DNA from 3 places in the Kerstersia sp. genome. Region 2 is predicted to be linked to each of the others. Evidence: predicted binding sites of a transcription regulator. Region 2 holds the regulator's gene; each other region holds the start of a gene.
What was found. The regulator sigma-54, encoded in region 2, starts transcription at its own class of promoters, with help from an activator protein. The targets are predictions, from matches to a motif close to TGGCANGNAANCTGCTTT.

Region 1 (3,423 bases), on a different contig from region 2:
GCCTTCCACCTGGGTCCAGATTTGCGCCGGGATTTCCGCGCTGGTGATGCCGGGGCCGCCCAGGGCTTGCGCATTGAAAATGCCGGTCAGAATGGCGCCGATGATGCCGCCGATACCGTGAATGCAGAACACGTCCAGGGCGTCGTCTATGCGCAGCCAATGCTTGACATAGGTGACCGACCAGGCGCAGGCGACCCCGGCGATGAGGCCGATGATCAGGGCGCCCACCGGGCCGACCAGGCCGGCTGCTGGCGTGATGCCGACCAGGCCGGCAATGGCGCCCGACGCGGCCCCCAGCAATGAGGAACGGCCCTTGAGCAGCTTCTCCATGACCGACCAGGCGAGTACCGCGATGGCGGTGGCAATCAGGGTGTTCATGAAGGCCAGCACGGCAGTGTTATTGGCGGCCAGGGCGGAACCGGCATTGAAACCGAACCAGCCCACCCACAAGACGGCGGCGCCGATATAGGTCATGGGCAGGTTATGCGGCTGCAGGGCTTCCTTGCCGTAGCCCAGGCGCTTGCCCACCAGGGCGGCAGCCGTCAGCGCGGCGATGCCGGAATTGATGTGCACCACGGTGCCCCCGGCGAAATCCAGCGCGCCTGCGGCGAACAGCAGCCCGGGAACATCGCCGCCGTACCAGACCATATGCGCAATCGGTACATAGGCCAGCGTGAACCAGACGAAGGTAAAGACCAGCACGGCGGAGAAACGGGCGCGTTCGGCAAAACCGCCGATGATCAGCGCGCAGGTGATGCCGGCAAATGTCGCCTGAAAGGCAGCGAACAGCAGTTCGGGGATGCTGCCTGACTCCGCGAAGCTGTCAGGGGCGTTGAACAGGCCAGTGAGGAACAGCTTCGAAAAACCGCCGAAAAAGGCGTTGCCATCAGTGAAGGCCAGCGAGTAGCCGTACACAAACCAGAGCACGACGGCGAGGCAAAACACCGAGGTGGTTTGCATCAGGACGGACAGCACGTTCTTGGCGCGCACCATGCCGCCATAGAACAGCGCCAGGCCGGGAACCACCATCATCAGCACAAGCAGGGTCGAGACGCTCAACCAGGCGATGTCTGCGTTTTCCATGATCAGTTTCCTTTATGCGTGAGGGGTGGGGGCTCAGAGCGCGGCTTCGCCGGATTCGCCCGTGCGGATGCGGATGGCTTGTTCGACGGGCAGGACAAACAGCTTGCCGTCGCCGATCTTGCCGGTATAGGCGGCGCCTTCAATGGCTTCCAGCGTGCTCTCCAGCAAGGCATCGGGCACGACGGCCTCAATGCGGAGCTTGGGCAGGAAGTCCACGGCGTATTCGGCCCCCCGGTACAGCTCCGTATGGCCTTTCTGGCGGCCGAAGCCATTGACTTCGCTGACGGTCATGCCTTGCACGCCGGCGGTGGACAGGGCAATGCGCACCTCGTCCAGCTTGAATGGCTTGATGATGGCAATGATGAGTTTCATGTTGGCTCCTTGCGAGGTTGGGGCAGTCCTGAATCACCCAAAGCAAGATGCGTGCCAGGCGGCAAGAAGGCGGACGGGATGGCGGGATGGGCGGGCGCGTGCAGAGGGAGCGCACGCTTTGCCAAGATGAAAAGAGCGGGCTGGCAGAGGGCATGGCGCGGGCGCTGCGCCGGGCAAGGACGCGCAGCCCTGCACGCAGGCAGTGCGCGCGGCGGGGCAGGACGGCCGGTTTGCACCGGAATGGTGCGGGCCGGGGCGAGGAAGCGCAGTGCAATTCCGGCAAGTGGCTTACACTTCCGGCATTGGATTTTTTTCCTGGAACCAGCATGAACCGCACTGATTTTCTTGCAGACCTGCAGCAAAAATTCTCCGATCTGATGGCACGGACCCCGGCGGCCGATATCGAGCGCAATGCCAAGGCTTTTTTGAGCCAGGCCTTCAGCCGGGTGGATCTGATCACCCGCGAGGAGTTCGATATTCAGGCAGACTTGCTGGCCGCCACGCGTTCGCGGGTGCGCGAACTGGAAGCGCGCCTGGAAGCGCTGGAAAGCCGGATCGCCACCTTGGAGCAGCCGGCGGCAGGCACGCAGGACTGAATGTCCCTGGGGCTGGCCGAGCCTGGCCAGCCGCCCGGCAGGCGGCCCGGGCGCTTGAGTGCGATGGCGCGGAGGCGGCGCCTGGCGCAGGCGTGATCTTTTCAGCACGCTTGCGCTATTCGGCGGGCAGGTGAGGGGCCATACTCCTGGCATGTTGATGCATGGGAGGGGGCATGTCTCTGGCCGTACTGGGAAGTTGTGCGCTGGCGGGGCTGGAAGCGCCCGCTGTGCGCGTGGAAGTCCATCTGGCGCCTGGCCTGCCTGCGTTCCAGATCGTCGGCTTGCCGGATGCTGAAGTGCGGGAAAGCCGCGAACGCGTGCGCGCCGCGCTGCAAAGCAGCGGCTACGAATTTCCTGCCGGACGGCTGACGGCCAACCTTTCCCCGGCCGATTTGCCCAAGGAATCCGGCCGTTTCGATTTGCCGATTGCGCTTGGTGTGCTGCTGGCTTCCGGCCAGCTGCAACTGGCGGATGGCGCGGCAGGGCAGGCGGCACTGGCAAAAGATATCTTCGCAGGTGAATTGTCGCTGAGCGGCATGCTGGTGCCGGTTGCGGGCGCGTTAGGCATGGCGCTGGCTGCTGCCGATGCTGGCGCCAGGCTCTACCTGCCTTTGCAAAGCGCGCGCCTGGCGGCAAACGTGCCAGGCCTGGATGTCATCGGCGCGCCCAGCCTGCAGGCCCTGGCGGGGCATCTTGAGCGGCGCGAAGCCTTGCCGGGCGTACCACCGCTGCCGCTGGCGCCCGCGGCGCCGGCGCCGTGTCTGTCCGATGTCAGGGGGCAGGCCAGCGCCCGGCGTGCGCTGGAGGTCGCGGCGGCAGGGGATCACGGCTTATTGATGCTGGGCCCGCCGGGCACAGGCAAGAGCATGCTGGCGCAGCGCTTGCCCGGGCTGTTGCCGCCGCTGGCGCAGCGCCAGGCCCTGGAAGCCGCAGCCCTGGCGGGTTTGCTGCGCCAGCGCCCCGCATTGACAGAGTCGCCGCCGTTTCGCGCGCCCCATCATTCTGTCTCCACGGCGGCGCTGGTGGGCGGCGGCAGCCGGCCCAAGCCGGGTGAAATCACGCTGGCGCATCATGGCGTTCTGTTTCTTGATGAGCTGCCGGAGTTCAGCCGGGCGGCGCTGGAAGCGCTGCGCGAGCCCCTGGAAACGGGTGTGGTCGCGATTGCCCGCGCGGCGGGCAGGGTGGTCTATCCGGCGCGTTTCCAAATGATTGCGGCGATGAATCCTTGCCCTTGCGGCTGGTTCGGTCACCCGGTGCGGGCGTGTCGCTGCAGTCCGGAAGCGCGGGAGCGCTATCGGGCGCGTTTGTCCGGCCCTTTGCTGGACCGCATAGATTTGCAGCTGGAATTGTCGGCACCGGAATCGGCATGGCT
Region 2 (3,423 bases):
TGCCCACGGCCAGCGAAATGGCGCCTGTCAGCGCGGACAACAGCAGCGGGCCGGCGCTGGAACCGACATCGGAAACCAGCCGCCATAGCCCCAGGAAGTGATGCCGCCCTTGCGCCGGCGCCGCATCGGCCGCCAGCGTCATGATGATGCCCGAGCTGATGCCATTGCCAAACCCCAGCATCAGGGCTGCCGCCATAAATGAAATCACGCCTGAGGCGAAAGGCATCAGCATCAGGCTGGCGCCCATCAAAATGACCGAAGGCACAGCCACCCACACGCGGCCGTGCCGGTCCATGACCTTGCCCGCATGATAGAAAACCGCCATATCCAGGGCCGCCACCAGGCCGTAAATCACGGAAATGGCGACGGAATCCAGGCCCAGCTGCTCCGCCCACAAGGGCAGCACGACCTGGCGTGTAGCGCGCAGCACGCTGATCAGCAGCACGCCAATACCCAGGGTCAGGAACACACTGGCATGCGAACGCGCAATGGACGCCAGCGACACCTTGCCCCCGCCTACCGTCGCCAAGGGCGCGGGCAGTTCCAGCTCCGGCACTTTGTAGGCCAGCACGCCGGCGCCCAGCATGGCGATCAATGCCAATAGATAGGCCCCAGGCAAATCCATCAGCGCAATCAGGCCTGCCCCGGCAAACGGCCCCACGAACGCGCCTATGCGGGCGGTTCCGCCCAGCACGGACATGGCGCGGGCGCGCATTGCCAGCGGCACCGCCTGCACCAGATAGCTCTGCCTGGCCAGCTGAAACACCGAGGCCGCCGCGCCGACCAGCAACGTGGCCACGGCCAGCATCCAGACCGTATGCGCCACCATGGCAATCAACATGGCCACGGCGCTCAGCAGCGATGCCCCGACCATGGCGCGCCGCTCGCCATAACGATTGACCAGCAGTGCCGCGGGAATATTGCTCACCAGCGAGCCCAGGCCGATCAAGGCAGCCACCAGCCCTGCCACGGCATAGGACGCCCCCAGCCCGCGCACGCTCAATGCGATCACCGGCGTCACGGCTCCAATGCCAACACCGAACAAGACGGACGGCCCGTAGGCCGCCACTGCAATCTTGCGCAAACTGAAAGAAGAATCGTCCATGTGCCAGCTATTACCCTCGGGCGTTAACAATCATCCATACGCAACAAGGCCATGGCTTTACGCTGCGAGGCCGTCGGCACCCGCATCCCTTCCCGGTATTTTGCCACTGTCCGGCGCGCCAGCTCCACACCCCGCTCGGCCAGCTTGTTCATCAGCTGGCTGTCGGACAGGGGCTTGCGCGGGTCTTCCTGTTCCAGCATCTCGCGCATCATCGCCTGGATGGAAGCGGCTGACGCCGACTCGCCGTCGGCCGCAGGCACGGCAGTACTGAAGAAGCGCTTGAGTTCCAGCGTGCCATGCGGCGTGGCCATATACTTGCCCGCCGTCGCCCGTGACACCGTGGACTCATGCAGGCCCAGGGCTTCCGCAATTTCGCGCAGCACCATGGGCCGCAAAGCCACCATGCCCGAATCAAAAAAGGCCTGCTGGCGCGCCACGATTTCGGCAGCGACCCGCAACAGGGTTTCGAAACGCTGCGCCACCTGACGAATCAGCCAGCGGGCCTGCTGCACATGGGCCTGCAAACCTTCATAGCTGCCCCGCGGCTCCTGGCCCAGGGCCTGCACATAGGCATCATTTACGCTCAAGCGCGGCATCAGCTCGCCATTGAGCCGGGCGCGCCAGGTTTTGCCGCTACGGTATGCAATCACATCCGGCACGGCGTAATCCGCCACCGGCACTGTCCACGCCCGGCCTGGATACGGATCCAGCCGCCGGATCAAGGCATGCGCCAAACGCACCTCGGCCGGTGAACACTTAAGTTCTTCGCACAGATAGGCCAAGCGGCCAGCCGCCAGAGCCTCCAGGTGCCTGTCGCACAAGCGGCGCGCCACGGCCACAATGGCAGGGTCACGCGCTTCGGGCCAGATCGCCGGGTCCGGCCTGCGCAATTGCAGCAGCAGGCACTCCTTCATGTTCCGCGCCGCAATCCCTGCCGGCTCCATGTTCTGCAGCAAGGCCAAGGCCGCATCCAGCTCGCCCTGCTCCACCTCCAGCGATACCGGCAGATACGCCAGGATGTCTTCAAAACTGGCGGCCAGGTAGCCGTTGTCATCCAGCTCGTCGATCAGAACTGTTATCAGCGCCACATCACGGCGGCTGGCACGGGTACAGGTGATCTGGGCCAGCAGATGCTCGCGCAACGAAGGCGTGGCTGCCGCTTCGGGAAAAAAATCATCATCCCCATCGTGCCGCGTGCCCGAAGCGCCGGAAAAGAGCTCGTCCGGCGCCTCGCCTTCGCTGGCGGGTTCCGGCGCTTCCAATTCCAGCACTGGGTTTTCATTCAGTACCTGCGCGATTTCCTGCTGCAAATCCAGCGACGACAGTTGCAAGAGGCGCAAGGCCTGTTGCAACTGTGGCGTCAGCACCAACTGCTGACTTTGGCGAATTTCCAGCGCGGGTCGTATCATGGGAACCATATTTTGCACCATAAGACCCGCCATGACTGCATCCAGCCAATATGATCTACAAGTGTTGAATAATTATCTGCGCGCCAAAGCACAGCCTGCGCTACTGCGCGATGGAGGAATAATCGTTGTTGCCGCCCTGGCCTGGCTATGGGTTTGCTGGCAAGGCCTGTCATACGGCCTGGCCCAGCGTTATGAGTTTCTTGCCAAGTTCAGCGCCAATGCTCAGGATATGGCTTTGCGCAGCGGCCCCTATGTCTGGTGGACGCTGGCAGCATTGTTGAGCCTGGGAGTCTTGTCCCTGCTGCGCGCCTGGGCGCGTGAGAAAATCAACCGTCATTGGGAAAAAATTGTACCGCCAGGCGAATTGGCGCCCTTATGCCGCGACCTGTCCAGCGATGGCCGCGCAGTCCTGGACTGGGTTTGGCAAGACAGGGATATGCCACTGGCATTGGGCGACCTGAAACGCACCGTCGCGGAATTGGCCAGCGGCAGAATTGAAAAATTCCATATTGCCCGGGAACAGAGCGCTACCTTGGCCGCCGCAATGAAACCGGCAGTCGAACCGGCGGCCGCCACGCCCGCCAATCTGAGTTCGCCATTCAAACCGCAGCGGCAGGAACCGCGTCTGCAAACAGAATGACAACCCGCCGGCATTTTCCGCATTACCCGGGCGCATTGCCCGGATAATGCGGGAACCGGCACAGGATCAGGCCGCGCTCGCGACTGAAACTGGCTGGCGCGCGCGAATCAGTGCGAATGCGCAGCGGTGCGCCACATCGGCAGCCGCAGGCTCGCGATGAATCGCCATTGCCGCCATTGCGCCTTCATAACAAAGCGTCAATTCGTTTGCCAGCGCCTCGGCATCATCCGTCAGGCTGACAACCAATTCCGTAAACATCTGCTGCAACC
Region 3 (3,423 bases), on a different contig from region 2:
GTGAAACGCCTGACATAGCGGATCACGGCCAGGGTGTGCTGGTCAACGGTATAAACGTGGAAAAGATCATGCTGCATTTGCCCGACGATGCGGCGGAATACCGGCAAGTAGCGCGGCAGGATATTCAGCATGGTCATGGCGCGCAGCGCATGCACGATGCCGCGGGGCTGTTGCAGAATCTGCAGGAACAGGCGGCGGTTAACCGGATTGCGCCGGTACTGCGCGTCTATGCGGTCACGGTTGTGCCAGATTGCCCGCAGCGTGGCTGCTGTCATGCCATTGAGCTCGGGGTGCTGCTGCAGGCAGAGGAAAGCGCGCAGCAGCAGGGCTGGCTTGCGTTCGAAAGCGTCGTGGCGGCGCATCGCCAGGCGCCCGTTCTCATTACTGAAGTCTTCGTCTATCGGAATGGAAACCTGGCTGGCCGGCGGAAAGAGGCGCTGTTCGATATTCAGCACCAGGATGGTGTTGAGCTGTGTGACCAGGCGCGCGGCCCAGTAATAACGTTGCATCAGCACTTCGCTGGCACGACGCATGCCATTGGGGCCAATGCCATAGGCTTCTGCCAGCTTGGCCTGGTAATCGAACAGTACGCGGTCTTCCCGGCGCCCGGCGATCAGGTGCAGTTCTATGCGCAGTTCCTTGAAGGCCAGTTCCGCACGCCGCAAATCGCGGGCCTCTGTGTCGGTCAGCAGGCCATTGCGGGCAATGGCGCGCCAGTTGTCGCCAAAGCCGCCAGCCTTGGCCATCCAGAGAATCACTTGCAGATCACGCAAGCCGCCAGGGGATTCCTTGCAGTTGGGTTCCAGGGCATAAGGCGTGTCCTGATAGCGGCTGTGGCGCTGCTCCATTTCCAGCTGTTTGTCCTGGAAAAAACGGCCTGGATCCAGTTGCCGCTGAATCGCTTCTTCAAAGCGGCGCATCAGCGTGCGGCTGCCCAGCAGGAAGCGGGATTCCAGCATCGACGTTTCAATCGTGATGTCGCTGGCGGCTTCTTTACAGCACTCCTCGACCGTACGCACGCTATGGCCGGGCTCCAGGCCGATATCCCACAGCGCGGCCACCCAATGCGCGAGCTTTTCTTCATCTTCCGCGCCGGCTGCCTGGGGCAATAGCAGCAAGAGGTCCACATCCGAAAATGGGTAGAGTTCGCCACGCCCGTAGCCGCCGACGGCGGCCAGGGTTGCGTCGGCAGGCAAAGGGCAGACCTTCGCCAACGCCCGCAACGCCTGGTCCACAATCAGCCGCAATTCATGCAAGAGGTCGTCGGGGCGGCGGTGTTCGCGGTAAGAGGCAATCGCGGCGGCCCGGCGGGCGAGCAGGCGTGTTTTGATGGGTGACAGGTCTGGCTGGGCAGGCATGGTGGCAGATTCCGGGCGCGACATGCCTGTCATCATAAAGCAGTGCGCCGGGCGGGGTATGACGTGATTCGGCGCAATCCGGCACATTCCGGCGCGGCCGCAGCAAATTCCCCGCCAGGCACCAGGATGCGGCAATGCGGCACGGATTCCGTGCGCATTCGGCACCGTCTTGGCGCGTGGCAGGGCCATGCTTCAGAACTGCGCGTTCACACCCAGATAGAAAGCCCGGCCCGGTTCGTTATAGGTATTGGCCCCGGCGCCGCGCACTGACGCAAGGTTATAGCTGTTGGCATTGCCCAGGCGGTACAGGCGGCGATCTTGCAGATTCTTGATGCCGGCGGAAATCGTCATGTAGCGGTTCCAGTCATAAGAGGCTGCGATATCCAGAATCATGTACGCCCCGCGGTCGTCCCGGCCCAGGTCTCTGGCGAAGAAGCCTTCTGCGACATTATGTTCATTGAGCTGCGCCGGCTTCTGTTTGCCATAGAAGCTGCCTGTCACGGACAGCATCAGCGCGGGCGTGGCTTGCCAGCTCAGATTGCTGACCAGGGTGTATTTGGGCAAGACAGCAATCAGGTCCGAGACGCGGGCTTCATTGGCGGTGTTTTCTATCGCTGCGGTGTAGTAGGCATTGCTCAAGTCCTTATCGAAGGTTTCGAAGCGATGCATGTAGCTGAATGCATTGTTCCATTGCAGGCTATCCGTGATATCCCATTGCAAGGAGCCTTCCAGGCCTTCCAGCAAGGTCTTGCGGACATTGACCCAGCGGTAGATATCTATGCTGAGCGTATCGAGCAGGCCATCCGGGGTGTAGGTATTTTCGGAGTGGCGCCGATTGGTGCCGGCCTCAATGCGGTTGCGGTAGTCATTACGGAAATAGGTCAGTGTGCCGGCCAGGCGTTCGCCCTGGTATTCCAGGCCAAGCTCCATGTTGATACTGGCTTCCGGCTTGAGTTTGTCATTGCCCTGCAGGAAGCAGGGCGAGCGGTAAACTTGCTCCTGGCCGGCGTAAGAGCGCCGTTGCAGATGGAAGCAGCCATTGCCATTGCTGTAGAGCAGGTAATCGGGATTCATTTGGTACAGATTGGGGGCCTTGTAAGTCTGGCCGACCCCCGTATGCAAGGTAAAACCGCCGCCGATTTCCTGCTGCAAATTAAGTGACGGGCTGATGGCGCTTTCGATCAGGCTGTGATGGTCATAGCGCACTGCCGGGGTGAGCAAGGCGCCTGCCCAGGGTTCGATTTCGTCGGAGACAAAAACGGACCAGATGGATGCTGAACTATGCGGGCTGCGGGCCTTATCAGGATCGAAGCCAGGCACATTGAAACTGAATTTAAGACTCTGCAGGCTTTGCGACATGGATTCCGGGTCGCTGAGACGGCTGTGCTGGTATTCAATGCCTGCCGTCAGAAAGTGCCCCATGCCCAGCAAAGCGAAAGGCCTGGACCACTCGCTTTTCAGCGTCGTGCTGCGCAGGCTGCTCCGGGTATGCGAGCTGAGCGCTTTCTGGCTGATGCTGGTCGTGCTGGATAGCAGTGAACCGGCGCCGCCGCCAGCCAGTCCTTCGACCAGCCGGTCGATGCCGGTGTCTTCCAGCTGGATGAAACTGCGCAGGCTGGCGCGATCCCAATGCATATCGTGGCTCAGCGAATAGGCCTTGCGCGTCGTGCTGTTGGTGGTTTTGCCCAGTAGTTCGGACACATCCGTGCCCATGTAATAGACTTGCTTGCCGCCATACTGGGAATAACGCGGGTCCTTGAAGCCGTCGATGACAATCTGGCCGTTCTGAATATTGTTGTAGGCCGACTCCCCGGAGTACAGATTATCCTGGCGGCCATAGGTAAAACCGGCGGAGAGCGTCTGCTGCGGGGAAGGGCGCCAGCTCAAGAGAATATCGCCATCCTTGTTGACCAGGCCTTCCCGGCCAGCGGTAAAGGTTTTGACGTAGGAGTAATAGCCGGTGCGGCAATGATTGCCATAGACATCGCAATGTGAACCGCTGAGCAATTCGCTGCGGTCGCCTTCATGGTCGCGATTGATATCCCAGGCGTCTTCCTCGATGCGG

Region 1: the regulator sigma-54 is predicted to act here: its motif matches at 1,495-1,512, upstream of ACTJGZ_RS13700 (P-II family nitrogen regulator).
Region 3: the regulator sigma-54 is predicted to act here: its motif matches at 1,458-1,475, upstream of ACTJGZ_RS06235 ([protein-PII] uridylyltransferase).

The regions. Positions count from the first base shown of each region.
Region 1 covers NZ_JBQEKA010000086.1:6,151-9,573, reverse strand. The annotation lists gene ACTJGZ_RS13705 (ammonium transporter) at 1-1,083, opposite strand, end outside; gene ACTJGZ_RS13700 (P-II family nitrogen regulator) at 1,117-1,455, opposite strand; gene ACTJGZ_RS13695 (accessory factor UbiK family protein) at 1,782-2,051, shown strand; gene ACTJGZ_RS13690 (YifB family Mg chelatase-like AAA ATPase) at 2,225-3,423, shown strand, end outside.
Region 2 covers NZ_JBQEKA010000003.1:56,561-59,983, forward strand. The annotation lists gene ACTJGZ_RS01640 (MFS transporter) at 1-1,105, opposite strand, end outside; gene rpoN (RNA polymerase factor sigma-54) at 1,129-2,514, opposite strand; gene ACTJGZ_RS01650 (hypothetical protein) at 2,546-3,154, shown strand; gene ACTJGZ_RS01655 (TetR/AcrR family transcriptional regulator) at 3,221-3,423, opposite strand, start outside.
Region 3 covers NZ_JBQEKA010000017.1:2,060-5,482, reverse strand. The annotation lists gene ACTJGZ_RS06235 ([protein-PII] uridylyltransferase) at 1-1,358, opposite strand, end outside; gene ACTJGZ_RS06230 (FepA family TonB-dependent siderophore receptor) at 1,551-3,423, opposite strand, start outside.